DNA from 3 places in the Pantoea osteomyelitidis genome. Region 3 is predicted to be linked to each of the others. Evidence: predicted binding sites of a transcription regulator. Region 3 holds the regulator's gene; each other region holds the start of a gene.

Region 1 (10,441 bases), on a different contig from region 3:
CTATGTCCACCGGCGCGACGCGCTGGCCGGTAATAAAATTATGGGCCGAAGCGAAAAAGGGAACCAGAAGCGCGAAAGCAACAAGGGCAGCGGCGGGAAAAGACATTGATTCTCCATGGTTTCAGAATAATAAAACGCCTGAAAGACTCTCTTTCAGGCTGTCATAAAGGTTTGAAGAGTTGAACCCCGTCTCTGCCCGCGCGTTTTACGCTGTAAAGCGCCTGGTCAGCCTTGCGCAGCCAGTCGTGAATGGAAACGGCACTCTCTGCCGGGGCGATGCCGATACTGACCGAGCAACGCAAATCGGGCGATCCCGGCAGGCTTATCAGGGCGATTTTTGTGCGAATCCTGCCCGCCAGATCCAGAATGCTTTCATTATTTGCGTCGCGCACAATAACCACCAGCTCATCACCGCCAAAGCGGGCGGGGATATCCTGAGCGCTCACCTCATTGCGAAGCAGGCCGGAAATTTCAGAGAGCAAAAAATCACCCACTTCGTGGCCGCCGGTATCGTTGACCTTTTTGAAATTATCCACATCCATCAGCAGCAGATACGCGGAGCTTTCCCCCCGTTTGGTGCGCAAAAACTCACTCTCCAGACGGCGTTCAAAAAGCCTGCGGTTAGGGATTTTCAGGCCGGGATCCATCAGGGCGATTAACTCAAGCTCGCGATTTTTTTTACGCAGACTCAGGGTCAGATTGTAGGAGACCGCGCTGAGCGCCAGCATATAGCAGGAGGCCAGCGGCAGGGTGAGCCATACCGTTTGCCGACTGAACGCAGTTTGTACCGGCGCGCCATTCATTACCCAGACCAGAATGAAGGCAAACAGGAAAGCGCCCAGCGCCGACCTCAGCTGTTTCCAGCCGCCAGCGGCATAACGATCCGAGGCCAGCACGGCCATAATAATAAAGGAAGGCACCGGGCTGATCGCCATCATTGCAACCCAAATCCCGCCAAATGCGGCATCCAGAGTGAGGTTCTGTTTTTCCCTCGCGGTGGGATCGTTGGATGAGAGCGCCATGCGGTAAGCGATATAAGGCCATAAGAAAGCGTTGGCAAAGAGCAAAGCATAAAATTCAGCGCCGCTTTTCATCTCCAGCAGCACCGACAAAATCGGGTTGAAACATAAAAAGGTTCCCAGTTGCCTCATGACAAACATACGACGGATAAACCGTGTGGAACGTAGCTTCAGATGACTGTCGTCAGGTGAGTAATAGGTCATGAATGAAGGTTATTATGCGGTTAGATAATGCATTCTAACGATAAAGGGTTATAAACCGAATTGGTTTTAATCAGATTGCCGCCAGGCTTTGTGACAGAAAAGCTCAAACAGCAGTGCAACTTATCGGTTTTGGCCGCCAAAATTTTTTTGGACCTGAAATATCACCGGAACGACAGTGCTTAATCAAAAAATAAGCGTCAGATAAAAAAAGACCCCCGGATGAGCCGGGGGGTGCAGTTTGCAAAACACCAGGGAAAGGGTTTCAGCTATTCCTGATTGTCAGCCAACAGATCAGGAAGCCTTGAATTCAGTAATGTTGCTAATCAGTTTAGCAGTCCAACTTAAAATGGAATTGTCTCAGTTTTGATATGTGATCTGAATCACGTTATTGCCGGTTTTTTGTTCAGCCATGTTTTACATTGTTGGTCTGACGCGCAGTAGAGACGTTTATCTTCAGACTTAACCGCCAAAATAAAACGCGGTGCCTGCCAGAGACAAAATGGATTTTTTTTGTGATCGCTCGCTTTGATTTGATTCTTTCCCGATTGACTAATTTATCACCATGAATGACATTCCGGCATAAGCCAACTGTTTTCCTCTGATAACGGTTTTTTTATTTCCTTTTTTGCACCCGGTTGCAAATTGCTGTTTGCTGGCTAAAGCATCTTATGTTCTGAAAACGCTGTCCACTTTTTTGCACTCGGGTGCAAACGCAACCCTTACAAGGAGTGAATATGTTAAATGGTGAAAGAAAAATTCCACGGCCCTTACGCTGGGCAATAATTGGCGGCGGCAGCCTCAGTCAGGTCGGTTATAAACACCGCTCAGGCGCGCTGCGTGATAACACAGCTTTTCAGCTGGTCGCCAGCGCATTTGATATTGATGCGGTTCGGGGACGGCAGTTTGGCGTTAACCTGGGTCTGGCGCCGGCGCGCTGCTATGACAACTATCAGCAGCTGCTGGAGGAGGAGGCGAAAAGGGAGGACGGCGTCGAGGTGGTCACCGTCGCAACTCCTAATGGCACCCATTATGAAATCACCCGCGCAGCCCTCACGGCGGGAATTCATGTGATCTGTGAAAAGCCGCTGTTTTTCACCACAGCCGAAGCGCGGGAAATCAAAGCGCTGGCGGAGCAGAAAGGATTGATCGTCGGCGTGACCTACGGTTTTTCCGGTCATCCTTTGCTGATGCAAATGCGCGCCATGATCGCAAAAGGCGATATCGGCGAAGTGCGCATGGTTGAACTGCAGTACACCCACGGCTTCAGCGCGAACGAAAGCGCTGACAAATTCAGTGAGGCGCAAAAGTGGCGTGTTGATCCGAAAATCGCCGGACCTTCTTTTGTTTTAGGCGATATCGCTACCCACACCTTTTATATCTCGCAGCTGGTATTGCCCGATTTGCCGATCAAAACGCTGCTTTGCGACAGGCAGAGCTTTATCCCGTCCCGCGCGCCGCTGGAAGATAACGCCATGGTGCTGATGCATTATCAGGGCGGGGCCGTGGGCCGCATGTGGGCCTCATCCATTAATGCCGGTTCGATGGACAGCCAGAGCATTCGCGTCATTGGTTCCAGGGCCAGTCTGGAATGGAGCGATTACAATCCCGGTGAATTGAAATATGAAGTGCAGGGGCAGCCCAACCAGATCCTTCATCATGGTATGCCGTACCTTGATGAAAGCGCGCTGGCGGATGAAAGGCTGGGAGCGCTGCATACCGAGGGACTGGCGGAATCCTGGGCCAATATCTACCTGAAATTCGCCATTGCCATCAGCGCCAGTCAGCGAGGCGATCGGCAAACGCTGGAAACCTTGATTTATCCTGATATCAACGCCGGGCTTGAGGGTGTGCGCTGGATTGAAAACTGTGTCCGTTCCGCCGACAACGGCGCGACTTGGGTGACCTACGAATAAGGAGAAGCGCATGAAACTTTCCTTCTGTACCGACAGCCTGGGAAACCTGCCATTTGAAGCAATGCTGGATAAATTGCTCGAACTGGGCGTGCGCGGCGTGGAAATGACCACCGGCGGCTGGTCTTCCGCTCCCCATCTGCAAACTGATGAGCTGCTGGGCAGCGCAGCGAAACGGCAGGGGCTGTTACAGGCGCTGGAGAGTCGTGGGATGGAGATTGCGGCATTGAACGTCTCCGGCAATCCCCTCGATCCCGGTGAGCTGGGGCAGCGTCACAAGCGCGATACTGATAAAACCTTGCAGCTTGCCGGCCTGCTTGGGGTGAAGAAGATCGTCATGATGAGCGGCCTTCCGCCAGCCAGCCCGGGGGACACCATTCCAAACTGGATTACCTATACCGTCAGCTGGCCTCCCTCGCTGAAAAACTGTCTCGACTATCAGTGGAACGATGTTGCCATTCCTTACTGGCAACAGCTTGTTCATCGCGCTCAGGCGTGCGGCGTGGAAAAATTTGCGCTGGAGAACTTCAGCTCAATGCTGGTGTGGAATCCCGATACCCTGTTCCGTCTGCGTGAAGCCGTCGGGCCAATGGTCGGCCTGAACCTCGACCCCAGTCATCTTATCTGGATGGGGGCGGATCCCATCGCCGCTGCGCGTGCGCTTGGTCCGGCTATCCACCATGTGCATGGTAAAGATGTGCGGCTGGAGCGCGGGCTGGTGGAGATCAACGGACGCCTGGAGACCCGACCGGTGGAGGATACGGCGCATCGGGCCTGGAACTATGTGGCAGTGGGCTGCGGTCAGGATCTGCAATGGTGGAAAGAATTTTTCTCTGTGGTACGCATGATGGGCTACAACGATTGGGTATCGCTTGAGATGGAGGATTTAACCATGTCGGTGGAAGCAGGTATCGCGTCGTCAGTGGCTGCGCTACAGCAAACTCTCAGCCAGTAACAGAATCACAGCGGCGCAGGCTGCTCTCATCGGATTTGATAAGGTGATAGCGGGTCGCGCCGTTTTCCCTGACGCGGAGAGCTGAATTACACAGCTCTCCGTTAGCAGGTTAATACTTAAACGGAACCAATCAATCCACCATCTACGCGAATAACCGGTATGCTGCCCGATATGCCCATCGCACGACGTTATTGCCTGTTATACAGCCGCCAGCATGCCGCCATCAACGAACAGCAGGTGGCCGTTAACGAAATCAGAGGCTTTCGACGACAGGAATACCGCTGCGCCCACCAACTCTTCAGGATTGCCCCAGCGCGCGGCTGGCGTGCGTTTGCATAACCAGTCGGAAAATTCTTTGTTGTCCACTAGCGCCTGCGTCATCGGCGTGCGGAAATAGCCGGGCGCGATGCCGTTAACCTGAATATTATGGCGCGCCAGCTCTACGCACATGCCGCGCGTTAACATTTTCACGGCGCCTTTTGCGGCAGCATAAGGTGTAATGGTATCCCGGCCTAATTCACTCTGCATTGAACAGATATTGACGATTTTACCCTGCCTGCGCGCGATCATTTTTCTCGCCACGCATTGCGAAACGATAAAGACGCCGGTCTGGTTGGTGGCGATAATGTCGTTCCATTCATTAAGCGGAAATTCGACAAAGGGATGTCGGCGCTGAATGCCTGCGTTGTTGAATAACACATCAATCGGGCCGATGTTATTTTCAATATCCTCGATTGCCTGCTCCACCGTGCCGGCATTTGCGACATCAAACAGGGAAATATGGGCTTTGAAACCCTCGTCGCGTAATTGTATCGCGGCCTTTTCTGCCCGCTCTGCGTTGGTGCCGTTGATGATGATCTCTGCACCCTGTTGCGCCAGACCGCGAGCCATAATAAAACCGATGCCCTGAGCGGCGCCGGTCACTAATATCCGTTTGTTATGCAAGTTAAAAAGGTCGTTCATCTCAATTCTGCCCTGTTTTGTTATGCGTAACCTCTATCTCACGGTTTTACCGTTTACAAAACAGTGATGGAGATCACTTTAAGCCGGATGGCCTGGCAGAAACTAAACGGCGCAACTGTTTTTAGCAGGGGAAAAATCGCAATGGCAGAGTGGGGGTATTAAACCGTGGCGGACGCATCCGCCACGGTTTACATCAGAGATTTCTATTTACTGCCGAACGTGAATCAATAATCTTTTTAAAAAAGACCGAAAGGATATTCAACGTAGACGCGGATTTCATTACCACCGACATTGTAATCAGCCGCATCCGAAGAGACGCGCAGAACGGAATAACGCAGTTTCAGTCTTAAATCTTTGGCCAGGCCATCCTGAACTTTGTACTGAATCTGGTTAAAGAATTCATGTTCATGACCATTGCTGGTGGCTGAGGTTTTGATGTTATCGCCACGCACATAAGCGACGTCATAGCTCAGGCCGGGAAGCATTACGCCGCCGAGATCGACGGAATAAGCCAGCTGCCAGGAGCGCTCATCTTCACCGTTAAAGTCTGACCAGTAGGAGTTCGCCAGCCAGATGGTGTTGCCGCCGTCGCCAATACCGCCCTGATTGCGGTAGCCGCCATAATGGTAACCCGTACTGCCGCTGCTCTGCTGATAAGCGAGCTTAAAGGTGTGGATATCCCACACGTAGCTGGCGGCAAGGCTCCAGATGGTGTTGCTGCGGCCGGTGGCCTGACTTTCAGCGTATTCCTGATCGAGGCGGGAGTTATAACCATTAAAGTCCAGCGCGAAGGTTTGATCGCCTGCAACGGGCTGCTGGTATTTCATTCCCAGATATTGTTTGTTTAATACGTCCTGGACGTTTGACGCGTAAAAAGCGCCACTGAACCGATCGTTAAACTGATAGCTGGCGCCAGCGAAACTCAGACTGTTTAGTCCGGTGTCATGGCTGTCGTCACTTTTCTGCTGCTCAGCGGTAAAATAACCGGCGCTGACATCAAGTCCGTCGATCTCTTTTGAATCCAACATAAAACCGGTAAAGGTTTCATTCAGCAGACGTGAATCATCAGCGTAAAGAATTGGCAGGACAGGACGCTGCGTGCCGTAACTCAGAACGGTATTGGAAAAACGCATTTTTGCCGTTGCGCCAAATTTGGCTAAATCGGACCGGGCACGTCCATCATTATCCTGAGCAAAAAAGTCGATACCGCCCGCGCCACTGCGTCCACGGCCGCCATCCAGACGCACAGCGTACTGGCCAATTGCGTCCACGCCAAATCCTACCGGGCCTTGGGTAAAGCCGGAAGTATAGGTAGCGATAACGGCTTGTCCCCACTCATCACGATCGCGCACGCCATCCGCTTTATAGTCACGGTCGATATACGCATTGCGGAGCAGGACATTAAGATGACTGTCCTCAATAAATCCATTGTTTTCCAGCCCGGAACTGGCGAAGGCAGAATTTGCAGAAAGAGCTGCAAATACCGCTAATGGCAGTGCTTTATTCACGTTGTGTTAACCTGTTATTTTTAAAATTGTTTAGAAAGTACGCGGATATCAGGCGCTACTGACGCCTGAGGGCGCACAACTTAGCATTTTTTTGACAGGGAACCGAAAAAGAATTTATCGAATAATGCGAAATTTATTCAGAATGGTGAAAACGTAACGAGGCAGAGAGAAATACATATCGGGTAGTTTCGATTATTGGTCAGTAGAATAACTACCTGTTAAAACTATCTGGCAGGTATTATTCCGCTCAATCCCGGCGGGGCGTTCTCGCATTATTATTTAACATAATGCATATTATGCGCATTATGATAGAGTGGCTAAGTTATCATGTTCGCGAGATGTTTGACGACTGCTACGAGCGATAAGCAGATGTTGATGGCATAAGTTGAACATGCGTGTAGACAGGCGTTTGTAAAGATAATGCTTAAAGCCTTCTCAAAAGCCTGGCGGGATTCCCTGCATACACTCCTTTCACCAGCACAGGCGTTGTAACCACACTACCTGCACCCATCACTGCGCCGCTGCAAATTTCTGTTGTCAAAATTGTTGCGCCACTTCCCACGAATAGCTTAAAAAAGTAGCATGAAGCTTGCGATAATTGCAGATATCCATGGAAATCTTCGGGCGCTGGATGCTGTGCTGGCAGACCTCAAATCACAATATCGTGAACCTGTGCGGCCTCCTGGCACCGGTCATTATCTTGCTGATACTGCTGACGATGACTGGCTGTCCAGCTGAAAATGGAAAGTGGAAGATTAGCTTCAGCGCACCAGCGGTATAATTCGGGCGTGGCTTCGCCGTAAAGATGCAACTGCCAGCGCATCTGTTTCAAAGAATCGTAATTATTCCCATTCTGAATTTTTATCCACGGCAGCCGGTCCCCGCCACAAATTTCCCCTGCCTTGCCCTCACAGAGCGGCGAGCGCCGGTAGTTCAGGCGGATTTGCGACATGATGCGAAACAATCCCTGTTGCAACGTAGAAGAGTGATAAAGGGTACCGGCGAAAACAGGAAATAAGCGCGTGCGGAACACGCCCGCGACGCTGTTTTTAGCGCTAATCAGGCTAAAGGCTTTATCAGTGGTGTTAACCAGATCCCGGTCGGACCTGCTCCGGCGATTAACACCATATCGTCATACATCGTCTCTCTCCGATAAGATTTCGCATAGCATGGCAGATTCCTGCCTGTACGCCCGGATGCGCCTCCCGTTTCCGACAAAAACGCCAGCCCTGCCGGTTTGCTCTAAAATCAATAGCTGTAAACCCCTTGCTTTCAGGAGCTCTTGATGAAAACGCTTCCCGCCTTAGTTTTTGACGTTAACGAAACCCTACTGGATATCGAGGCGTTAACGCCCTTTTTTGCCGAAACATTGGGTTCGCCCCAGGCGATGCGGGAATGGTTTGCACAGACGATTCTCTATTCTCAGTCGCTATCTCTGATCGATCACTATCTGCCGTTTGGCGAGCTGGGAGCCGCCACGCTGAAAATGCAGGCTGATATCGCTGACGTGCCGGTGACGGAGGCAGATATTGAGCGGCTTCAGCGTTTAATGAAATCGCTGCCGCTGCACCCGGAAGTAAGCGAAGCGTTGACCTGCTTACAGCAGCAGGGATTCCGAATGTTTACCCTGACCAATAATGCTTCAGCAACGCAAAATGCTCAGCTGGAAAATGCCGGTATCGTGCACGTTTTCGAAAAGGCGCTCAGCGTTGACGATCGCTCGAAAGCGTTCAAACCGGCGCTGAAAACCTACCGCGACGTAGAGTCACAGGTTGACGATAACCCGCAGGGCTTCTGCCTGATCGCCTGTCACAGCTGGGATATCGTTGGCGCCAGAGCGGCGGGCTGGGATGCGGCTTTGATTCTGCGTCCAAACAATGCCGTGCTGCCGGTGGGGCCACAGCCGACCTTTATCGGCAAAAACCTGACGGAGATCGCTGCACAGCTGATTGCTCATTACGCGCCGTAATCCGCTCGCCCGGCAAAGATAATGTTAAACAGGGCAGATAAGAAAACGCCGTAAGCAGTTTCCCGCTTACGGCGTCTCGTCACGATTCAGATCACAAGGCGATCAGGCTGCTTTCACCGCTCTGATTTTTTTGCCGCTGCTCGTCTCTTCAGACTCTGCCTTATCGGCATTCTCCAGCGCAGGCTGTTCGCTGCTTGCGTCAGGCAGTTTGCTGGTACGCAGAATATGCTGCACGGCATCTTTCTGCTCAGCCAGATAGAGACCGAAGTTTTCCGCCTGAACTTCATCCATCTGCAGCTCGCTTTGTAACAGCCAGTCGGTGAACGCTTCTGCCATGTCGAGCATTTTGTCGTAGGCGTCCGCCTCTTTCTTGCTGGCAAATGTCATTTTCTCTTCACCTTTTCTGACGACAACAAATTTTGTTTCAACAGCCATCATTCACCTCCTATACTGTAATTATATACAGTATATCACTCCGGGATTTTTTTTATAGTACTCTTCGCCATTTCTTTTTGCTTCTGCTTCAGCTCGGGCAAAACGGTTACGCTTATTATCAGATTTCTTTCCCGGCCAGACAGGATAAAAGCCTGAGCGTAATATTTATTTTACTACTATCTTAAATGAAAAATTAATTTCATTTAAGGAGCCTGTCATGCCCTCTCCCCTTTCCGCTGACCTGCTATTACAGCAAGAAGCGGATAGCCGCCTCGCCCATTTTGATTTCCGACAAGCCTGGCAGCTGGGTCTGCATATGCATACTCGTGCTATGGCGCTCAGCGCGCCGGTTGCTCTTGAGGTTTATGCTTTCGGACAAGTGCTTTTTATCGCGGCGCTGCCCGGTTCCAGTGCAGAAAACCTTGAATGGATAAAGCGCAAACGCAACAGCGTTTTGCGCTGTAGCCACTCCTCTCTCTACCTTGAAGTGATTAATCAACAAAAGGGTGAGCGGATGGCGGCGCAGCCCTGGATTAATCAGGCGGAATATTGCGACCACGGCGGCGCTTTCCCGCTGCTGAATGAATCAGGCTGTATCATTGGCGCGGCAAGCGTCAGTGGTCTGCCTTCGTCAGAAGATCATGCGTTGGCGCTGTGGGCGATTCAGCAACTGCAAAGCGCCGCTTCATAACGGGGGAAGCATGATACGCGGCAATAAAATTGCGGCGGTGGGGAAAGATCTCAAGGCGAACGGATCATTGATGCGCAAGGCAAGTTTGTGTCCTCAGACCCGTTGCCGTAGGCAACGGGTCTGAGGACATTACTTTATCGCGTGCGATGGCGGCTTTATGCCATAATTTCGCTTTTCATACTTTCGTAACTGTCGCGCGCAGTATCCCGGAGATCGTGCTCCCAGTTACGTGGGCTAAGCAACTCAGGCGACCAGACGCCATCATAGCCGGTAGCTTTTACCGCTTTGACCCAGGCCGGGATATCCACGTCGCCTTCGCCTGGCGCATAGTTGCGCTGTACCTGCTCGTCCCAGGCTTCGCCGGGATGCGCGGCTCGTCCGTCGCAAAAATGCACGCCATAAATCAAACGCTTATCCATCGCAGCAACCTCTTCCGGTTGCGTTCTGCCGCTCGCGTGCAGATGCCAGAAGTCAATCACCACGCCGACGTTATCTTTACCACTCTGGCGGATAAGGTCCAACGCCTGCTGTAAAGAGTTAAAAGCGGTAAAGGCAACTACCTCAATCTGGAACTTGAGGCCCAACGGTTTGCCAATATCGGCAATGGCGCAGATGTTCTCCAGCAGAATGCGATTACGCGCCTCTTCACTGAGGTGATCGAGTTCAGTCAGCGCCATGATTTGCACGACCGGGCAACCCAACTCAACCGCTGCATGGCAGATTTTTTCCGCTTCCTGCATCAGTGCGGCTCGCTCAGCAGCTTCATGGCGGCCAATGGGTTTCAGCG
Region 2 (10,441 bases), on a different contig from region 3:
CTTCTGAATCTCGACGGCCTGGATCGTGCGCTGGCATTCCGCCTGGCGGCGATCGGCGTATCTACGCTGGAAGACCTCGCCGAGCAAGGTGTCGACGACCTGACAGACATTGAAGGGCTTGATGATGAAAAAGCCGGCGCGCTGATTATGGCCGCTCGCAATATCTGCTGGTTCGGCGATGACGCATAATAACAGGAAGGAACAGCATGACAGATGTAACCGTAAAATCGCTGGCCGCAGAAATTCAGACCCCGGTAGATCGCCTGGTACAGCAATTTGCTGATGCGGGGATCCGCAAGTCTGAAAACGACTCTGTGACCCAGCATGAGAAAGAAACCTTACTGTCCCACCTGAATCGCGAGAGCGGTAATACCGGTTCAGGTAAGTTAACGCTGCAACGTAAGACGCGTAGCACCTTGAATATTCCAGGCACCGGGGGTAAAAGTAAGTCGGTGCAAATCGAAGTCCGCAAAAAGCGCACCTATGTGAAAGGCGATGCCGAGGAGCTTCAGGCTCAGGCGGAAGCTGAAGCGCAGGCGCAGCGTGAAGCGGAAGAAAAGGCGCGTCACGAGGCGGAAGAGAAAGCCAGACGCGAAGCTGAAGAAAAAGCGCAACGTGAAGCCGATGAAAAAGCCAGGCGCGAAGCCGCTGACAAGGCGAAACGTGACGCAGCGGAAAATGATAAAGTGACAAACCAACAAACCGACGAAATGACCAAGGCTGCGCAGTCTGATAAAGCCCGTCGCGAAGCGGAAGCGGCTGAACTGAAGCGTAAAGCGGAAGAAGAAGCGCGCCGCAAGCTTGAAGAAGATGCTCGCCGTGTCGCTGAAGAAGCGCGTCGTCTGGCTGAAGAGAAAGCGGCGGAATGGGAAAAACCAGAGGAAGAAGACAAGGGCGACTACCACGTCACCACCTCTACCCATGCGCGTCAAGCTGAAGACGAAAACGACCGTCAGGTCGAAGCGGGTCGTGCGCGTGCGCGCACCACCAAAGCCGCGCGTCCGGCGAAAAAAGGCAACAAACATTCTGAAGCCAAAACTGACCGTGAAGAAGCGCGCGCCGCGATTCGTGGCGGTAAAGGCGGCAAGCATCGCAAACCGAGCGCGCTGCAGCAGGGCTTTAACAAGCCCGCGCAGGCGGTTAACCGCGACGTTCAGATTGGTGAAACCATTACTGTGGCCGAGCTGGCGAACAAGATGGCGGTAAAAGGCTCCCAGGTCATCAAAGCGATGATGAAAATGGGCGCCATGGCCACCATTAACCAGGTTATCGATCAGGAAACTGCCCAGCTGGTCGCGGAAGAGATGGGTCACAAAGTGATCCTGCGCCGTGAGAACGAGCTGGAAGAAGCGGTAATGAGCGACCGTGACATCGGCGGCACCGCTGAAGCGGAATCCCGCGCGCCAGTCGTCACCATTATGGGTCACGTCGACCACGGTAAAACCTCGCTGCTGGACTATATCCGCTCTACCAAAATCGCCTCAGGCGAAGCGGGTGGCATTACCCAGCATATCGGTGCTTACCATGTAGAAACCGACAACGGCATGATCACCTTCCTTGACACCCCGGGCCACGCCGCGTTCACCGCGATGCGTGCGCGTGGTGCGCAGGCCACGGATATCGTTATCCTGGTGGTGGCGGCAGACGACGGCGTGATGCCGCAGACCATCGAAGCGATCCAGCACGCGAAAGCGGCGGGCGTGCCGGTGGTGGTTGCGGTGAACAAAATCGATAAGCCGGAAGCCGACCCGGACCGCGTGAAGAACGAGCTGACCCAGTACGGTATTATTCCGGAAGAGTGGGGCGGCGAAAACATGTTCGTCAACGTCTCGGCGAAAGCGGGCACCGGTATCGACGATCTGCTGCAGGTTATTCTGTTGCAGGCCGAAGTGCTGGAGCTGACCGCAGTACGTCAGGGCATGGCAAGCGGCGTGGTTATCGAATCCTTCCTGGATAAAGGTCGTGGTCCGGTTGCTACCGTGCTGGTACGTGCCGGTACGCTGAACAAAGGCGATATCGTGCTGTGCGGCTTCGAGTATGGCCGTGTGCGTGCGATGCGTGACGAGCTGGGCCGTGAAGTGCTGGAAGCGGGTCCGTCCATTCCGGTTGAGATTCTGGGTCTGTCAGGCGTGCCGGCAGCGGGTGACGAAGCCACTGTGGTACGTGACGAGAAGAAAGCGCGTGAAGTCGCACTCTATCGTCAGGGCAAGTTCCGCGAAGTGAAACTGGCGCGTCAGCAGAAATCGAAGCTGGAAAACATGTTTGCCAACATGACCGAAGGCGAAGTTTCCGAGCTGAATATCGTGCTGAAAGCGGACGTACAGGGTTCTGTGGAAGCGATATCTGACTCCCTGCTGAAACTTTCCACCGACGAAGTGAAGGTGAAGATTGTCGGCTCGGGCGTAGGTGGTATCACCGAAACCGACGCCACCCTGGCGGCAGCTTCCAACGCTATTATCCTTGGCTTCAACGTGCGTGCCGATGCCTCTGCGCGTCGCGTAATCGAAGCGGAAAGCCTGGATCTGCGTTACTACTCCGTGATCTATAATCTGATCGACGAAGTGAAAGCCGCCATGAGCGGGATGCTGGCACCGGAGTACAAACAGCAGATTATCGGTCTGGCTGAAGTACGTGACGTGTTCAAATCGCCGAAATTCGGCGCCATCGCAGGTTGTATGGTTACCGAAGGTAACGTTAAGCGTCACAACCCGATTCGTGTGCTGCGCGACAACGTGGTGATCTACGAAGGCGAGCTGGAATCACTGCGTCGCTTCAAGGATGACGTTAACGAAGTGCGTAACGGCATGGAGTGTGGTATCGGCGTGAAGAACTACAACGACGTCCGTCCCGGCGATATGATCGAAGTGTTTGAAATTATCGAAATTAAACGCACCATCGAGTAATCGTCATCTGATGTAATGCAATTTGGGAGGCCGCTGGCCTCCCGAATTATTTTGGAGAAATAAATATGGCGAAAGAATTTGGTCGCCCACAGCGCGTGGCGCAGGAACTGCAAAAAGAAGTGGCGATTATCCTTCAGCGTGAGATTAAAGATCCACGTCTGGGGATGATGGTTACCGTTTCCGGCGTGGAAGTCTCACGCGACCTCGCCTATGCCAAGGTGTTTGTCACCTTCCTCAACGATAAAGACGAAGAAGCGGTCCAAAACGGCCTGAAAGCGTTGAAAGAGGCATCAGGCTATATCCGTTCTCTGCTCGGCAAAGCGATGCGCCTGCGTATCGTGCCGGAGCTGACCTTCTTCTACGACAACTCGCTGATTGAAGGGATGCGTATGTCCAACCTCGTCTCCAGCGTCGTGAAAAACGATGCTGAGCGCCGTGGTCCTGAGACCGCGGACGAAGACAAGGAGGATTGATGAGTCGTCCTCGTCGTCGCGGTCGTGATGTGCATGGGGTGCTGCTGCTGGACAAACCGCAGGGGGCCTCATCCAACGACGTGCTGCAAAAAGTGAAGCGCATCTACAACGCCAACAAAGCGGGCCACACCGGCGCGCTCGATCCGTTGGCGACCGGGATGCTGCCGATCTGCCTCGGCGAAGCGACCAAGTTTTCGCAATATTTGCTGGATTCCGACAAGCGTTACCGCGTGATTGCGCGTCTGGGACAGCGCACCGACACCTCTGACGCCGATGGCAGCGTGGTGCAGGAGCGTCCGGTCGCCTTCACGCAGGCGGCGCTGGATACGGCGCTGGAGAGCTTTCGTGGCGACACCTTGCAGGTGCCCTCCATGTTCTCTGCGCTGAAGCATCAGGGACGTCCGCTTTACGAATATGCGCGGCAGGGTATTGAAGTGGCACGCGAAGCGCGCCCGATTACCGTTTATGAGCTGCAATTTATTCGCTGGCAGGATAATGAGCTGGAGCTGGAAATCCACTGCTCCAAAGGCACCTATATCCGCACCATTATCGACGATCTCGGTGAAAAGCTCGGCTGCGGCGCACATGTGATTATGCTGCGCCGTCTCCAGGTGGCGCGTTATCCGATCGAGAGTATGGTGACGCTTGAGCAACTCAACGCGTTGCTGGAGAGCGCCAATGAAGCGGGCACGCCGCCAGGGGAGCAGCTCGATCCGCTGCTGCTGCCGATGGACAGCCCGGCGTCGGCGTTTCCGGAAGTGAACCTGTTGTCGGTCGTGGCTGCTTACTTTAAGCAGGGACAGCCAGTACAGGCAGCGAAAGTCCCGGCCGGGGGGCTGGTGCGCGTGACCGAAGGTGACGAGCGCAAGTTTATCGGCATGGCTGAAATTGATGACGAGGGTCGCGTTGCGCCACGTCGTCTGGTGGTTGAATATCCTGCTTAATCTGTTGTCGCTCTGTTGTTGATGCGGGAAAGATGATGAGGAATTTGCACTCATCATGGGCGAAGAGTAGAATAGCGCGGCTTTAAAGCGGGCTGCTGAATTAGAGATCGGCACCCTTACATTCATTTTATTACTGGAGTTATTATGTCTCTAAGCGTAGAAGCTAAAGCAGAGATCGTTGCTAAATACGGTCGTGGTGCTAACGACAGCGGCTCAACCGAAGTTCAGGTTGCTCTGCTGACTGCTCAGATCAATCACCTGCAGGGTCACTTTTCCGAGCACAAAAAAGATCACCACAGCCGTCGCGGTCTGCTGCGCATGGTTTCCCAGCGTCGTAAGCTGCTGGACTACCTGAAGCGTAAAGATGTTGCACGCTACACCAGCCTGATCGAAAACCTGGGTCTGCGTCGCTAAGTCTGAAGAATCTGATCAAGGGCGTAGCAAGCGCAGTATGCAGAAAAACGTTTCCGACGATCAGATTTGTGCGAGTTTCGCGAAAAGGGGCCTTTTAAGGCCCCTTTTTTCAGGTAATGCGCAGCAATCCGGTCCAAACTCATGTATTGTTGCTAAGAGTGATCTTTGATTGCAGAGATTCGCGCGGCTAATGAGAGGCTTTACCGCAGGGGCGGTTAAGGGTTGTCATTAGTCGCGAGGATGCAACTGAAGATCGGTAATCAATAGCAGACCTGAGACAGGTCTGCCCTGAAGTTAAGGATTTTAATTTTGCTGAACCCGATCGTACGTAAATTCCAATATGGTCAGCATACCGTCACGCTGGAAACCGGCATGATGGCGCGCCAGGCCACCGCGGCCGTTATGGCCAGCATGGATGACACCGCTGTATTTGTTACCGTTGTCGGCCAGAAAAAAGCTAAAGCCGGTCAGGATTTCTTTCCGCTGACCGTAAACTATCAGGAACGTACCTACGCTGCCGGCCGTATTCCGGGTAGCTTCTTCCGTCGTGAAGGTCGTCCGAGCGAAGGCGAAACGCTGATTGCGCGTCTGATTGACCGCCCGGTTCGTCCGCTGTTCCCGGAAGGTTTCGTTAACGAAGTGCAGGTTATCGCCACCGTGGTTTCCGTTAACCCGCAGGTTAACCCGGATATCGTTGCGATGATCGGTGCCTCTGCTGCGCTGTCGCTCTCCGGTATTCCGTTCAACGGTCCTATCGGTTCCGCACGCGTGGGTTATATCAACGATCAGTATGTACTGAACCCGACCGCTGACGAGATCAAAACCTCTCGTCTGGACCTGGTGGTTGCTGGCACCCAGAACGCCGTTCTGATGGTAGAGTCTGAAGCCGACATCCTGACCGAAGAGCAAATGCTGGGAGCTGTCGTATTCGGCCACGAGCAGCAGCAGGTTGTGATTGAAAACATTAACTCTCTGGTCGCCGAAGCGGGCAAACCGCGTTGGGACTGGCAGCCGGAAGCGACCAACGATGCGCTTATTGCACGCGTTGCTGCGCTGGCTGAAGCGCGTATCAGCGACGCTTACCGCATCACGGACAAGCAGGAGCGTTACGCCCAGGTTGGCATCATCAAAGAAGAGACCATCGCTGCGCTGCTGGCTGAAGATGAGACGCTGGACGACGCTGAAATCGGCGATATCGTTCACAGCCTGGAAAAGAACGTGGTGCGCAGCCGTATTCTGAACGGTGAGCCGCGTATCGACGGTCGTGAAAAAGATATGATCCGTGGTCTGGACGTACGTACTGGCGTACTGCCGCGCACGCACGGTTCTTCTCTGTTCACCCGTGGTGAGACTCAGGCGCTGGTTACCGCGACGCTGGGTACGGCACGCGATGCGCAGAACCTGGACGAGTTGATGGGCGAGCGTACCGACAACTTCCTGTTCCACTACAACTTCCCTCCGTACTCCGTGGGTGAAACCGGCATGGTCGGCTCACCGAAGCGTCGTGAAATCGGCCACGGTCGTCTGGCGAAGCGTGGCGTTCTGGCAGTGATGCCGAAGGGCGACGAGTTCCCGTACACCGTACGTGTGGTATCTGAGATCACTGAATCTAACGGCTCCTCCTCCATGGCGTCCGTATGTGGTGCTTCTCTGGCGCTGATGGATGCGGGCGTGCCGATCAAAGCGGCCGTTGCCGGTATCGCGATGGGCCTGGTGAAAGAAGATGAGAAGTTTGTCGTCCTGTCAGACATCCTGGGCGACGAAGATCACCTCGGCGACATGGACTTCAAAGTGGCCGGTAGCCGTGAAGGTATCACCGCGCTGCAGATGGACATTAAAATCGAAGGCATCACCCGTGAAATCATGCAGGTGGCGCTGAATCAGGCCAAGGGCGCGCGTCTGCATATCCTGGGCGTGATGGAGCAGGCGATCAGCACGCCGCGTGGCGAAATCTCTGAATTCGCACCGCGCATCTACACCATCAAAATCAACTCCGACAAGATCAAAGACGTGATCGGTAAAGGCGGCTCAGTGATTCGTGCGCTGACCGAAGAGACCGGCACCACTATCGAAATCGAAGATGACGGCACGGTAAAAATCGCTGCAACTGACGGTCTGAAGGCGAAAGAAGCGATTCGTCGCATCGAAGAGATCACCGCTGAAATCGAAGTGGGCCGTATTTACAACGGTAAAGTGACCCGTATCGTTGATTTCGGCGCCTTTGTGGCGATTGGCGGCGGTAAAGAAGGTCTGGTGCACATTTCTCAAATCGCCGACAAGCGCGTTGAGAAAGTCACGGACTATCTGCAGATGGGCCAGGAAGTGCCGGTTAAGGTACTGGAAGTGGACCGTCAAGGCCGTGTTCGTCTGAGCATCAAAGAAGCATCAGAGCCGAAGCCGCAGGCAGAAGAAGCCGCTGCAACCGTTGCACCTGACGCAGAATAAGCACGTGATTTGCCTCTCTCTGCCTGGCGGAGAGAGGCGTTTGTGTCATCGCGAGGGCAGGAATCCTTGTGCACAGCAGCCGGATGACAGGATGTTCATCCCAATGTTTGTATTCGGGAGTGGGAAATGAAGCCTTTTTTGCGCTGGTGTTTTGTTGCAACAGCTTTGACGCTGGCAGGATGCAGCAACTCCAATTGGCGTAAGAACGAAGTTATGGCAGTACCTTTGCAGCCCACACTGCAGCAGGAAGTGATTTTGGCGCGAATGGAACAAATTCTTGCCAGTCGTGCCCTGACCGATGATGAACGCGCGCAGCTGTTATATGAGCGCGGAGTGTTGTATGATAGTTTAGGTTTGAGAGCACTGGCGCGGAACGATTTCTCGCAAGCGCTGTCTATCAGACCAGATATGCCAGAAGTATTTAACTATCTTGGTATATACTTAACGCAGGCGGGCAATTTTGATGCTGCCTATGAAGCGTTTGATTCTGTACTTGAGCTTGATCCAACTTACAACTATGCGCATTTAAACCGTGGTATCGCCCTCTATTACGGCGGTCGATACAAGTTAGCGCAAGATGATCTGCTGGCGTTTTATCAAGACGATCCTAACGATCCTTTCCGCAGCCTGTGGCTTTATCTCGACGAACGAGAGATGAATGTTGACCAGGCGGAAGTAGCGCTAAAGCAGCGTTACAACAAAGCGGTCCGCGATCAATGGGGATGGAATATTGTCGAGTTCTACCTGGGCGACATCAACGAAAAAACGTTGATGGAACGTCTCAAGGCGGACGCAACGGATAACACCTCGCTCGCTGAACATCTCAGTGAAACCAACTTCTATTTAGGTAAGTACTACCTAAGTCTGGGGGAGAAGGACGACGCGAAAGCGTTGTTCAAACTGGCGGTGGCCAACAACGTCAATAACTTTGTTGAACACCGATACGCATTGTTGGAACTGGCGCAACTCGGCCAGACACAAGACGATTTATCAGAATCTGACCAGCAATAGCTGACGAACTTTTATTGCCTGAATTACCCGTTAAGTCATCATCTTCCGGGATGAAGGCTTTTCTGTTCGTCGAAACTTCTAATTTGAGCCGGTTCACACTTTTCGATGAAAATGACTGAAAATTTTCATGTCGAGTTATGTAGACTGGCCGCCGCAATCTAAGAGGCACGTGTACTACATGACTGATATTCAAACCACTTTTGCTGACCTTGGCCTGAACGCCGACATCCTCGAATCACTGAACGGCATGGGCTACGTTAAGCCATCCCCGATCCAGGCTGAGTGTATTCCTCACCTGCTGGCGGGCCGTGACGTGTTAGGTATGGCTCAGACCGGGAGTGGTAAAACCGCGGCCTTCTCTCTGCCGCTGTTAAACAACATTGATCCAACTATTAAAGCACCGCAAATTCTGGTGCTGGCACCGACCCGCGAACTGGCGGTGCAGGTTGCAGAAGCCGTTACTGAATTCTCTAAACATATGCGCGGACTGAACGTCGTGGCCCTGTACGGCGGCCAACGTTATGACGTCCAGCTGCGTGCGCTGCGTCAGGGACCACAGGTTGTTGTGGGGACCCCGGGTCGTCTGCTTGACCACCTGAAACGCGGCACGCTTGATCTTTCTAACCTGCGCGGCCTGGTGCTGGACGAAGCTGATGAAATGCTGCGCATGGGCTTTATTGAAGATGTAGAAACCATCATGGCGCAGATTCCGGAAGGTCATCAGACCGCTCTGTTCTCTGCCACCATGCCGGAAGCGATTCGTCGTATTACCCGTCGCTTCATGAAAGATCCGCAGGAAGTGCGTATCCAGTCCAGCGTTACCACGCGTCCGGACATCAGCCAGTCTTACTGGACCGCTTATGGTCGTAAATCTGACGCGCTGGTGCGTTTCCTGGAAGCGGAAGATTTTGATGCGGCGATCATCTTCGTTCGTACCAAAAACGCGACGCTGGAAGTGGCAGAAGTGCTGGAGCGCAACGGCTACAACAGCGCTGCGCTGAATGGCGACATGAACCAGGCGCTGCGTGAGCAGACGCTGGAGCGTCTGAAAGATGGCCGTCTCGATATCCTGATCGCTACCGACGTTGCGGCTCGTGGTCTTGACGTAGAGCGTATCAGCCTGGTCGTAAACTATGACATCCCGCTGGATGCCGAGTCTTACGTTCACCGTATCGGCCGTACCGGTCGTGCGGGTCGTGCCGGTCGCGCCCTGTTGTTCGTAGAAAACCGCGAACGTCGCCTGCTGCGCAACATCGAGCGCACCATGAAGCTGACGATTCCGGAAGTTGAACTGCCGAACGCAGAACTGCTGGGTACCCGTCGTCTGGCGAAATTCGCTGGTCGCGTACAGCAGCAGTTGGAAAGCAGCGATCTGGATCAGTATCGCGCACTGCTGGAGAAACTCTCTCCGCAGGACGAACTGGATATGGAAACCCTGGCCGCAGCGCTGCTGAAAATGGCGCAGGGCGAACGTCCGCTGATCGTGCCGGCAGACGCGCCGCGTCCGCAGCGTCGTGAATTCCGCGATCGTGACGATCGTCGCGATGACCGTCGTGCTGGTGGTCGTGAAGGCCGCGAAGGTCGTGACAGCCGCGACAGCCGTGACGGTGATCGTCCGCGTCGTGAACGTCGTGACGTTGGCGAAATGGAACTTTACCGCATCGAAGTGGGTCGTGATGATGGCGTTGAAGTTCGTCACATCGTGGGTGCCATCGCTAACGAAGGCGATATCAGCAGCCGTTACATTGGTAACATCAAGCTGTTTGATTCGCATTCCACTATCGAGCTGCCGAAAGGTATGCCGGGCGAAGTCCTGCAGCACTTCACCCGCACGCGTATTCTCAATAAACCGATGAATATGCAGCTGATGGGCGATGCGCAACCGCATGAGCGTAGCGAACGTCGTGGCGGCGGTCGTGACTTCGGCGGTGAGCGCCGTGGCGGCGGCGCACGTGAAGGCAACCGTGAAGGCGGTCGTCGTTTCTCTGAGCGTCGCGAAGGCGGCCGTGAAGGTGGTCGTGGCGGCTTCAGCCGTGAAGGCAGTCGTGGTCCGCGTCGTGATGATGCAGGTACAGGCGCACCGCGTCGTCGTGATATCTGACAGCCAAAACGGGGCGTGAAACGTCCCGATTGATGGCAGTAAAAAAGGAGACCTCCGGGTCTCCTTTTTTTATGCTTAGCTTTCGACAGCTATCAAAGCGAACGCGCTGCTTCCATTGCCAGCGCAAAGGAGTGCAGACGCGCATCGCGA
Region 3 (10,441 bases):
ATCCCCGCCAGCTGCAGGCCGAAGGCGACGTTATCAATCACGTTGCGCCACGGCAGCAGCCCCTCGTTCTGAAACACCACGCCACGCTCCACGCCCGGCCCGGCAATCTCTTTGCCATCCAGCGTGATGCTGCCTGATTCCAGCGGCAAAAAACCGGCGATCAGGTTGAGCAAGGTGGTTTTGCCGCAGCCGGACGGGCCGAGCACCACCATAAGTTCGCCCTGATTCAGTTGCAGGCTTATATCCTGCAACGCGGGCTGTCCGGCGTAGCGAGCATTCAGGTGCGCGATGCGAAGCATGATGATCTCCTCAGGGTTGCGCCAGGGGTTGAACAAAGCGGCTGGTGACGTAATCGCTGTAGTCTGTTGACGCCTGCGGCACCTTGCCCTGCTCTTTCAGGAAACGCGCAGTATCGACAATCGCCCGGTTGACCGGTTTCCCCAGCTGCCCAATCTGCTGCTGCGCCGTGAGATAGGTATTGCCTTGCACCAGGCCCGCCACCTGCGCCTGTGGTACGCCGCTCAGGCGCGAGAGTTTGCTGAGATTATCTGGCTGCGTCAGCCACTGCTGTGGGTTATCCAGATAAGCTTTCTGTGCCGCCAGCGCGCTGCGGGCAAAAGCGGTGACAATCTCCGGATGCTGCTGAGCAAAATCTTTGCGCACTACCCAGACATCCAGCGTCGGCGAGCCCCAGGCCGCCACCTGCGAGGAGTCGGTCAGCACTCTGCCCTGCTTCTCCAGCTCGTTCACTGCGGGTGCCCAGACGTAGGCGCCGTCGATGTCGCCGCGTTGCCAGGCGGCGGTAATAGCTGGCGGCTGGAGGTTAATCAGCTGCACCTGATCCGGTTTGATGCCCCAATGCTTCAGCGCGGCGAGGAGGCTGTAGTGCGTAGTGGAGATAAAGGGAACGGCAATGCGCTTGCCCACCAGATCCTGCGGGGTGCGGATCTCTTTTTTCACAACCAGCGCTTCGGAATTCCCTAGCTGCGAGGCGAGCAGGAAAGCTTCTATCGGCAGCTGTTGCGCGGCGGCTACCGCCAGCGGGCTGGAGCCAATATTGCCGATCTGCACGTCGCCGGAGGCGAGTGCGCGCAGCACGCCCGAGCCGCTGTCGAATTTACGCCAGTCCACCGTGGCGCCGCTCTCGCTGGCGAAGGTGTTATCCGCCTGCGCCACCTTGGCTGGCTCCGCTGAGGTTTGATACGCCACGGTGACGTTGACCGCGTTGGCCTGAAACGCCACCAGCGCCAATGCTGCGGCTAAAAATGAAAAACGCGCTTTTGCTGTCATGATGCACCCTGAGAGAGTTGTGTTGCTTGCAGTCTCTCCGCGGTACGGGATTTCATAAAGGAACTTAAAATTATCCCTAATAAAAATAAGTTCTTAGATCATCTCTGGTTTAACTCATGCAAAAAATGCAAATGATTTCAGGCCTGACGGCAAAGCAGACCGGGCGCGCTGCAAAATGCTGTGGTATTAATAGGCTTCCCGCTTTCCTGGTTAAGAAGGTTCGCCCGTACCATGTCGATAGAGAAAGTAGCGCTGCTGGCAGGTGTCTCAAAGGCTACCGTTTCCCGCGTATTGAATGAGCACCCCGGCGTGAGACCCGATACGCGTGACAAGGTACTGGCCGCGATTAACTTCTGCGATTACCAACCGAACCTGCTGGCACGTCAGCTGCGCACTGCGCAAAGCCATATGCTGCTGGTGTTGATTTCAGATATCACCAATCCGTTCTGTGCCAACGTGGTGCAGGGAATCGAGGCGGAAGCGGAAGCGCAGGGCTATCATATTCTGTTGTGTCATACCGCCTCGCAGATGCGGCGCGAGGCAGCCAGTCTGGGTCTGCTGGCGGGCAAAGTGGTGGATGGCGTGATCACCATGGATGCGGCAAGCTGTCTGCCGGGCCTGACGGAATTTATTGGCGATTTTCCCTGGGTGCAGTGCGCCGAATGCGATCCGTCGATCAACGCCTCTTCCGTTACCATTGATAACCTGGCCGCCGCGCGCGATACCGTGCGCTATCTTGCCGGTAAGCGGCGTCGACGAATCGCCTTGGTCAACAGCGATATGCGCTATCTTTATTCTCATCAACGCGAGGCGGGCTACCGCGCGGCGCTTGAGGAGATGGAGCTGAGTTGGGCGAGCATCGAATATGCCGAAAGCCTGACCTGCGAGGCGGGCATCGCCGCGTTTCGCCGTCTGCTTCAGCGGCCTGAACGGCCCGATGCGGTTTTCGCTGTCTCAGATATGCTGGCGGTCGGCGTGATTCACGCCGCGCTGGAAGCGGGACTGCGCGTGCCGGAAGATTTAGCGGTGGTGGGTTTCGACGGGATAGCGTTAACCGGCAGCCTTAATCCACCGCTCACCACCATTGAACAGCCTATGCATCAGCTTGGCGTGCGCAGCGTGCAGCTGCTGTTGAAAAAGATTCGTCAGCCGCACGCGCCAGCCATCCATGAGGTTCTGCCCTGGAAGCGCATTGAACGCGCTTCCTGCTGACTCAATGCCAGATTAACAGTACGCAGGCTGCCGTCAGGGCGCCCATGGCAAGGTTAAATATTTTCCACGCGCGACGGCTGCGCAACAGACGGCCAATCAGGCTGCCGAAGCCCAGCCAGGCGATCCCCGCCACCAGATTGACAATCGCCATGCCGACGCTGATAGCGACCACCGACGAACGATAAGCGTCGCCCGCCAGGCTGAAGCTGGCTACCGCGCCGAGCGCCATCAGCCAGGCTTTCGGATTGATCAGCTGCAACAGCCCGCCCTGCCAGAAGGGCATCGGCGTTTGCGGCCCGTCGCCGGTTTCCAGCTCTTCATAGGCGGCCGTGGCGATTTTCCACGCCAGCCACAGCAGGTAGAGGCTGCCAGCGAGCTTCAAAAACAGATGCAGCGAAGGATAAAGCAGAATCAGTCCGCCCACGCCAAAAGCGACCAGCAGCAGCATCAACTGCATACCGATCATAATGCCGATCATCAGGGGAAGGGATCGCAGAAAGCCAAAGTTGGCGCCGGACGCGGTGAGTAACATATTATTAGGGCCTGGCGTGATCGCGGCAACCCAGAGAAAGCCCAGCATTGAAAAAAACAGACTCAGTTCCATGTATGTCGGGTGCTCCTCACCCAGAAAAAACAGACAGCCCATCGAAGCTAACAGTGTGATATGAATCAGACAAGCCTTTACGACATGAATTTTAGTCACGCGCCAGTTGAGACCTTTACGCCGATGGCGGGTATGCGTAATCCGCATCTGCAAACCGTGCTGCCGCGTCTGGTTCGTCGTCACATTACCCTGAAACCGCACTGGCAGCGCCTCGACCTGCCCGACGGCGATTTTGTCGATCTCGCCTGGAGCGAAGATCCCGCGCAGGCGCGCCATAAGCCGCGCGTGGTATTGTTCCACGGGCTGGAAGGCAGCTTTCACAGCCCCTACGCCCATGGACTGTTGCAGGCCTGGCAACAGCGCGGCTGGCTGGGCGTCGTGATGCATTTTCGCGGCTGCAGCGGCGTGCCGAATCGTCTCGGACGTATTTATCATTCCGGCGAAACGGAAGATGCCGCGTATTTTCTGCACTGGCTGCAGCAGCGCTGGGGCAAAGCGCCCACCGCCGCGGTCGGCGTCTCGCTTGGCGGCAATATGCTGGCCTGCCTGATGGGAAAACAGGGCGACAGCGCGCTGCTGGATGCGGGCGTGGTGATCTCCGCGCCGCTGCTGCTGGAGCCATGTAGCGTCAGGCTGGAAACCGGATTTTCACGCCTTTATCAGCGTTATCTGCTGGAGCAGCTAAAAAAGAATGCGGAACGCAAACTGCGCGCCTGGCCCGGCACCCTGCCGGTCAACCTGTTACAGCTGAAAGCGCTGCGCAAGCTGCGCGATTTCGACGATGCCATTACCGCCCGCGCGCACGGCTTCCATGATGCCGCCGATTATTACCGTCGCGCCAGCGCCATGCCGCTGCTGCCTGATGTGCGTAAGCCGCTGCTGATCATCCACGCTCAGGACGATCCTTTTATGACTGACGAGGTGATCCCGGATCCGACGCGGTTACCTGCTAACATTACTTATCAACTGACCCGCTACGGCGGTCACGTTGGCTTTGTGGGGGGTACGCTGCGCAAGCCGCAGATGTGGCTTGAACGACGCGTGCCGCACTGGCTTTCACCTTATCTGGAAAACTAAGCTGTGATAATTCCCTGGCAACAAGTGGATCCCGAAACGCTCGCCAATCTGATTGAGGCCTTTGTGCTGCGCGAAGGCACCGATTATGGCGCAGAGGAGCGCAGCCTGGCGGAAAAAGTCGAGGATGTCCGGCGTCAGCTGGAGCGCGGTGAGGCGGTGCTGGTCTGGTCTGAACTGCATGAAACGGTCAACATCATGCCGCGCGGCGAGTTTCGCGGCTGACGGAGAGCGGATGACACTGGGGCGGCAATCATGCTAACAATGCACATCGCCCGATCTTAACAGGGAGTTTTATCATGTCAGCCAGGCATCCGATTATCGCCGTTACCGGTTCCAGCGGCGCCGGCACCACCACCACCAGCCTCGCCTTTCGTAAAATCTTTCAACAGCTGAGTCTGCACGCGGCCGAGCTGGAGGGTGACAGTTTCCATCGCTACACGCGGCCGGAAATGGATATGGCGATCCGCAAAGCGCGCGATCTCGGTCGTCACATCAGCTATTTCGGCCCGGAAGCCAACGATTTCGGCCTGCTGGAGCAGACTTTTACCGAGTATGGTCACAGCGGCCACGGGCAGTCGCGCAAATATCTTCATACCTACGATGAAGCGGTGCCGTGGAATCAAGTGCCGGGAACCTTTACGCCCTGGCAGCCGCTGCCCGCCAATACCGACGTGCTGTTTTATGAAGGACTGCATGGCGGCGTAGTGACGCAGCAGCACAACGTGGCAGAGAAAGTGGATCTGCTGGTGGGCGTGGTGCCCATCGTCAACCTGGAGTGGATTCAGAAGCTGGTGCGCGATACCAGCGAGCGCGGCCACTCGCGCGAGGCGGTGATGGATTCGGTAGTGCGATCGATGGAAGACTACATCAACTTTATTACCCCGCAGTTTTCACGCACCCATATCAACTTCCAGCGCGTGCCCACGGTCGACACCTCAAACCCCTTCGCCGCCCGCAGTATTCCCTCGCTGGATGAGAGCCTTGTGGTGATCCATTTTCGCGGGCTGGAAGGGATCGATTTTCCCTATCTGCTGGCGATGTTGCAGGGATCATTTATTTCGCACATCAACACGTTGGTGGTGCCGGGCGGCAAAATGGGTCTGGCGATGGAGTTGATCATGGGGCCGCTGGTAAAACGGCTGATCGAAGGGAAACGTATCGAATAAGCTGTGAGGCCGCCGCGTCCGGCCTCACGCTGGCGTTACTGCGCCACGACTTCGTAGCTGTGGGTGATCTCCACGCCTTTGCCCAGCATGATCGCCACCGAGCAGTACTTTTCCGCTGAGAGATCCACCGCGCGCGCCACCGCTTTGTCGCTAAGATCTTTGCCGCTGACAATAAAGTGCAGATTAATATAGGTAAAAATGCGCGGCGCCTCTTCGCGGCGCTCGGAGGTCAGCTTCACTTCGCAGTCCGCCACTTCGTTGCGTCCTTTTTGCAGGATCGACACTACGTCAATAGCGCTGCATCCGCCTGCGGCCATCAGCACCATCTCCATCGGACTCGGCGCTTTGTCGCCCGAGTTGCCATCCATCAGCACCTGATGACCGGATGAGGATTCTCCCAAAAATGTCAGCCCTTCAACCCACTTCACACGAGCCTGCATAATAAACTCTCCTGATTCATTTAGTTAACGTCAGAGTACGCCCTCGCCGGCGAAACAGCAATCGGCCGGATTCGCCGTTTGCTGAAGCGAGACAACACAAGACAGTCGGTGAAAGCTGTGCTACAAACAGAGCTGAAAATATTTTTCGTCACTTATAGACGAATGCGGGACGAATCACGAGCACAGCTCACGACGGAGACCCGAATAATTTCCTGAATGGGAAACGCTTGACGATTTCACCGCCTGACAGGGAAAACGGCCCCCTGTATTTTGGGCACGATTACAACAGAGGATAACAGAGAATGGTTCTCGGAAAACCGCAAACAGACCCTACACTCGAATGGTTCCTGTCCCATTGTCATATTCATAAATACCCATCGAAAAGTACCTTGATTCACCAGGGCGAAAAGGCTGAAACGCTTTACTACATCGTGAAAGGCGCCGTTGCGGTGCTGATTAAAGATGAAGAAGGTAAAGAGATGATCCTCTCCTATCTGAATCAGGGCGATTTTATTGGCGAGCTTGGCCTGTTTGAAGAGGGCCAGGAGCGCAGTGCCTGGGTACGCGCGAAAACCGCGTGCGAAGTGGCTGAAATTTCCTATAAAAAATTTCGCCAGCTGATCCAGGTGAACCCGGATATTTTAATGCGCCTCTCATCGCAGATGGCGCGTCGCCTGCAGGTGACTTCAGAGAAAGTGGGTAATTTAGCTTTCCTTGATGTGACGGGCCGCATCGCTCAGACGCTGCTTAACCTGGCGAAACAGCCGGACGCCATGACCCACCCCGACGGGATGCAGATCAAAATCACCCGTCAGGAGATCGGTCAGATCGTTGGCTGCTCACGCGAAACCGTCGGACGTATTCTGAAAATGCTGGAAGATCAGAATCTGATCTCCGCACACGGCAAAACGATCGTCGTCTACGGCACCCGCTAATTCCGTATCACTCACGGCGTGATGGCAACATCGCGCCGTTTTTATTTGCGATGAGCTGATGTGGCGCCGAATCATCTACCATCCTGAAGTCAACTACGCCCTGCGGCAAACGCTGGTTCTTAGCCTGCCGGTGACGCTCGGCTGGCTGCTGGGCGATCTGCAAAACGGACTGCTGTTCTCGCTGGTGCCCGCCTGCTGCAATATCGCCGGTCTGGACACGCCCCATAAACGTTTTTTTAAACGGCTGATTGTCGGCGGCAGTTTGTTTGCCGCCAGCAGTTTGCTGATCCAGTGGCTGACGCTGAAGCAAGTGCCGTTGCCGCTGATTCTGTTTCTGATGCCGCTGCTGCTGGGCGTTACCGGCGAGATCAGTCCACTGCATGGACGGTTGCTGCCCGGCGCGCTGATCGCTGCCATCTTCACTCTCGGCCTGGAAGGGCATATGCCTGTCTGGGTGCCGCCGCTGCTCTATATCGGCGGCACGCTCTGGTATGGGCTGTTCAACTGGTTCTGGTTCTGGCTGTGGAAAGAGCAGCCGATGCGCGAAACCCTGAGCCTGCTTTTTCGCGAGCTGGCGGATTACTGCGACGCCAAATATACCTTGCTGACGCAGCTCACCGATCCGGAAAAAGCGCTGCCGCCGCTGCTAACGCGCCAGCAAAAAGCGGTGGATCTCATCACCACCTGCTATCAGCAGATGCACATGCTCTCCGCCAGCCGGGACAACAGCCATAAGCGGCTGACGCGCGCCTTTCAGGTTGCGCTCGATCTGCAGGAGCATATTTCCGTCAGCCTGCATCAGCCGGAAGAGGTGCAGAAGCTGGTGGAGCAGAGCCACGCCGAAGCGGTGATCCGCTGGAATGCCAAAACCATCTCCACGCGCCTGCGCGAACTGGCGGACGACATTCTTTATCATCAGCTGCCGGACCGGTTCGACATGGATAAGCAGCTCGGCGCGCTGGAGAAGATCGCCCGCCAGCATCCGGATAATCCGGTGGGCAACTTCTGCCTCTATCACTTCAGCCGCATCGCGCGCGTGTTGCGCAGCCAGAAGCCGCTCTATCAGCGCGACCTGATGGCCGATCGCCAGCGCCGTCTGCCGCTGCTCGCCGCCCTGCGCAGCTATCTGTCGCTCAAGTCCGCCGCGCTGCGCACCGCGGCACGCTTTGCCGTGATGCTGATGTTTGGCAGCACGCTGGCGCTGTTCTTTAATATTCCCAAGCCCTTCTGGATATTGATGACCATCATGTTTGTCAGTCAGAACGGCTATAACGCCACGCGGGTCCGTATTCAGCACCGGGCGCTCGGCACCTTTGCCGGGCTGGTGATCGCGGCGGCGACGCTGCGCTTCGCCGTGCCGGAATCAATCGTGCTTTCCGGCATGCTGGCGATTACCCTGATCAGCTATCTGTTTATCCGCAAATCTTACGGCTGGGCAATGGTCGGCTTTACCGTCACGGCGGTGTACTCACTGCAACTGCTCTCGCTGAACGGCGCGCAGTTTTTGCTGCCGCGCCTGATGGATACGCTGATGGGTTGTCTGATCGCTTTTGGCGGGATGATCTGGCTCTGGCCGCAGTGGCAGAGCGGCCTGCTGCGACAGAATGCGCACGATGCGCTGGAAACCTACCAGGAAGCGTTGCAGATGCTGCTTGGGCCGGAGCAGGCGTCGGGAAAGCTGGCGTACCAGCGCATACGCGTGAATCAGGCGCACAACGCGCTGTTCAATTCGTTGAATCAGGCGATGCAGGAGCCTGCCTTTAACCCGGAGTATCTCAAGGATATGCGTCTGTGGGTGACGCACAGCCAGTTTATCGTCGAGCACATCAATGCAATGACGATTCTGGCGCGTGAGCACACCATGTTGACCTCTGAGCTGGCGCAGCGCTATCTGCAATCCTGTGAAATCGCGTTGCAGCGTTGCCAGCAGCGGCTGGAATATGACAAAGGCTCAGACAGTAACGTGCTGGAAGCACCGGAAGATGTGAATGAAGGACCGATGACTATTGTGGAGCGGCATGTGAAGCGAATTCTGGGACATCTCAGCGTAATGCATACCATCTCTTCACTGGCATGGAGCCAGCGACCACAGCATGGCCGCTGGCGGGTAAAACGCTTGCGTAAAAAACAGAGTTAGCTGGCGAGCGTCTTTTCCACCGCGCGGGCGAAACGTGCCATTCCCTCTTCGATGTCGGTGGGTTCAATCACCAGCGACGGGGCAAAGCGGATCACGTCAGTACCGGCATTCAGGATCATCACTCCTTCCGCCGCCGCCGCGTTGAGTATATCGCGCGCCTTACCGGCGTGCTGTGGCTTGAGCGCCGCGCCAATCAACAAACCTTTGCCGCGAATATCGCTGAAGAGATCCAGCTTGTTGTCCAGCGCCTTCAGCGCCGCGACAAACTGCTGACGGCGGCTTTCCACGCCTTCCAGCACCTCTGGCGTATTGATGATATCCAGCGCCGTTTCGGCGATGGCGCAGGCCAGCGGGTTGCCGCCGTAGGTAGTGCCGTGCACGCCCGGCGCCATGGTCGAGGCGATCTCATTGGTGGTCAGCATCGCGCTCACCGGGAAACCGCCACCCAGCGCTTTGGCCGTGGTCAGGATGTCCGGCTGCACGCCGTAGTGCTCATAAGCAAACAGCTTGCCGCTGCGTCCCATGCCGCTCTGCACCTCATCCAGCACCAGCAGCGCCTGATGCTGGTCGCAAAGCTCGCGCAGGCCCTGCATAAATTCCTGAGTCGCAGGCATCACGCCACCCTCGCCCTGAATCGGCTCCACCACAATCGCGCAGGTGTGATCGTCAATCACCGCTTTTACTGCCGCCAGATCGTTGAACGGCACATGAACGATATCCGCCGGCTTTGGACCAAACCCGTCGGAATATTTAGGCTGGCCGCCAACCGATACGGTAAACAGCGTGCGGCCATGAAAAGCATTATGGAAGGCGATGATTTTGCTTTTATAGGGACTGTGGCGCTTCGAGGCGTAATAACGCGCCAGCTTGAATGCCGCTTCGTTAGCCTCAGCGCCGGAGTTGGCAAAGAAGACGCGCTCGGCAAAGGTGGCGCTAATCAGCTTGCTGGCAAGGCGCAGCGCCGGTTCATTGGTAAAGACGTTGCTGGTATGCCACAGCGTTTCGCCCTGGGTTTTCAGGGTTTCTACCAGCGCCGGATGGCAGTGGCCTAACGCGGTTACCGCGATACCGCCGGAAAAATCGATATACTCTTTGCCCTGCTGATCCCATACACGGCTGCCCTTGCCCTTCACCGGCACAAACTGCGCAGGTGCATAAACAGGCAATATAACGTTATCGAAAGTTTCCCGTGTTACCGCTAGTTTTTCCGCCGCCATAGCCGACCTCGTTTGATTGTTTGTTGAACCATTGTGAAATAATAATCACAAAATATGCATAAAAAATCATCCGAAGGCAAACATAACTTTACTGACTGAGGAAATTACCCAGCAGCTGATGCCCCTGCTCGCTAAGAATGCTTTCGGGATGAAACTGTACCCCTTCCAGCGGCAGCGTTTTATGACGAAACCCCATAATTTCATCCGGCTCGTCGTCGCGCAGGCTCCAGGCGGTGAGTTCAAAGCAGTCTGGCAGGGAATCGCGCGCCACGATCAGCGAATGATAACGCGTCACGGTCAGCGGATTATTGAGTCCCCTGAATGCCCCTTTACCGGTGTGCTGAATCGCAGAGGTTTTCCCGT

What was found. The regulator CRP, encoded in region 3, controls carbon source genes, mostly activating them, when cyclic AMP is high. The targets are predictions, from matches to a motif close to ATGTGANNNNNNTCACAT.
Region 1: the regulator CRP is predicted to act here: its motif matches at 5,113-5,130, upstream of idnO (gluconate 5-dehydrogenase).
Region 2: the regulator CRP is predicted to act here: its motif matches at 8,272-8,289, upstream of yrbN (protein YrbN).

The regions. Positions count from the first base shown of each region.
Region 1 is NZ_JBGFSN010000010.1:52,871-63,311, forward strand. It holds gene ABU178_RS18005 (YtfJ family protein) at 1-106, opposite strand, end outside; gene ABU178_RS18010 (diguanylate cyclase) at 162-1,223, opposite strand; gene ABU178_RS18015 (Gfo/Idh/MocA family protein) at 1,958-3,136, shown strand; gene ABU178_RS18020 (sugar phosphate isomerase/epimerase family protein) at 3,147-4,088, shown strand; gene idnO (gluconate 5-dehydrogenase) at 4,287-5,051, opposite strand; gene ABU178_RS18030 (OprD family outer membrane porin) at 5,288-6,559, opposite strand; partial or broken gene ABU178_RS18035 (N-acetyltransferase) at 6,984-7,121, opposite strand; gene ABU178_RS18040 (hypothetical protein) at 7,209-7,511, opposite strand; gene ABU178_RS18045 (haloacid dehalogenase type II) at 7,845-8,528, shown strand; gene ABU178_RS18050 (YebG family protein) at 8,631-8,963, opposite strand; gene ABU178_RS18055 (heme-degrading domain-containing protein) at 9,181-9,654, shown strand; gene ABU178_RS18060 (sugar phosphate isomerase/epimerase family protein) at 9,810-10,441, opposite strand, start outside.
Region 2 is NZ_JBGFSN010000003.1:199,304-209,744, forward strand. It holds gene nusA (transcription termination factor NusA) at 1-189, shown strand, start outside; gene infB (translation initiation factor IF-2) at 207-2,903, shown strand; gene rbfA (30S ribosome-binding factor RbfA) at 2,969-3,376, shown strand; gene truB (tRNA pseudouridine(55) synthase TruB) at 3,376-4,320, shown strand; gene rpsO (30S ribosomal protein S15) at 4,465-4,734, shown strand; gene pnp (polyribonucleotide nucleotidyltransferase) at 5,044-7,179, shown strand; gene nlpI (lipoprotein NlpI) at 7,306-8,190, shown strand; gene yrbN (protein YrbN) at 8,296-8,352, shown strand; gene ABU178_RS03240 (DEAD/DEAH family ATP-dependent RNA helicase) at 8,369-10,291, shown strand; gene ABU178_RS03245 (luciferase-like monooxygenase) at 10,384-10,441, opposite strand, start outside.
Region 3 is NZ_JBGFSN010000008.1:14,762-25,202, forward strand. It holds gene tauB (taurine ABC transporter ATP-binding subunit) at 1-299, opposite strand, end outside; gene tauA (taurine ABC transporter substrate-binding protein) at 310-1,290, opposite strand; gene ABU178_RS16870 (LacI family DNA-binding transcriptional regulator) at 1,522-2,502, shown strand; gene ABU178_RS16875 (LysE family translocator) at 2,504-3,106, opposite strand; gene ABU178_RS16880 (hydrolase) at 3,167-4,183, shown strand; gene ABU178_RS16885 (YheU family protein) at 4,187-4,405, shown strand; gene ABU178_RS16890 (phosphoribulokinase) at 4,480-5,349, shown strand; gene ABU178_RS16895 (OsmC family protein) at 5,385-5,789, opposite strand; gene crp (cAMP-activated global transcriptional regulator CRP) at 6,092-6,724, shown strand; gene ABU178_RS16905 (YccS/YhfK family putative transporter) at 6,783-8,861, shown strand; gene argD (bifunctional acetylornithine/succinyldiaminopimelate transaminase) at 8,858-10,078, opposite strand; gene ABU178_RS16915 (aminodeoxychorismate synthase component II) at 10,167-10,441, opposite strand, start outside.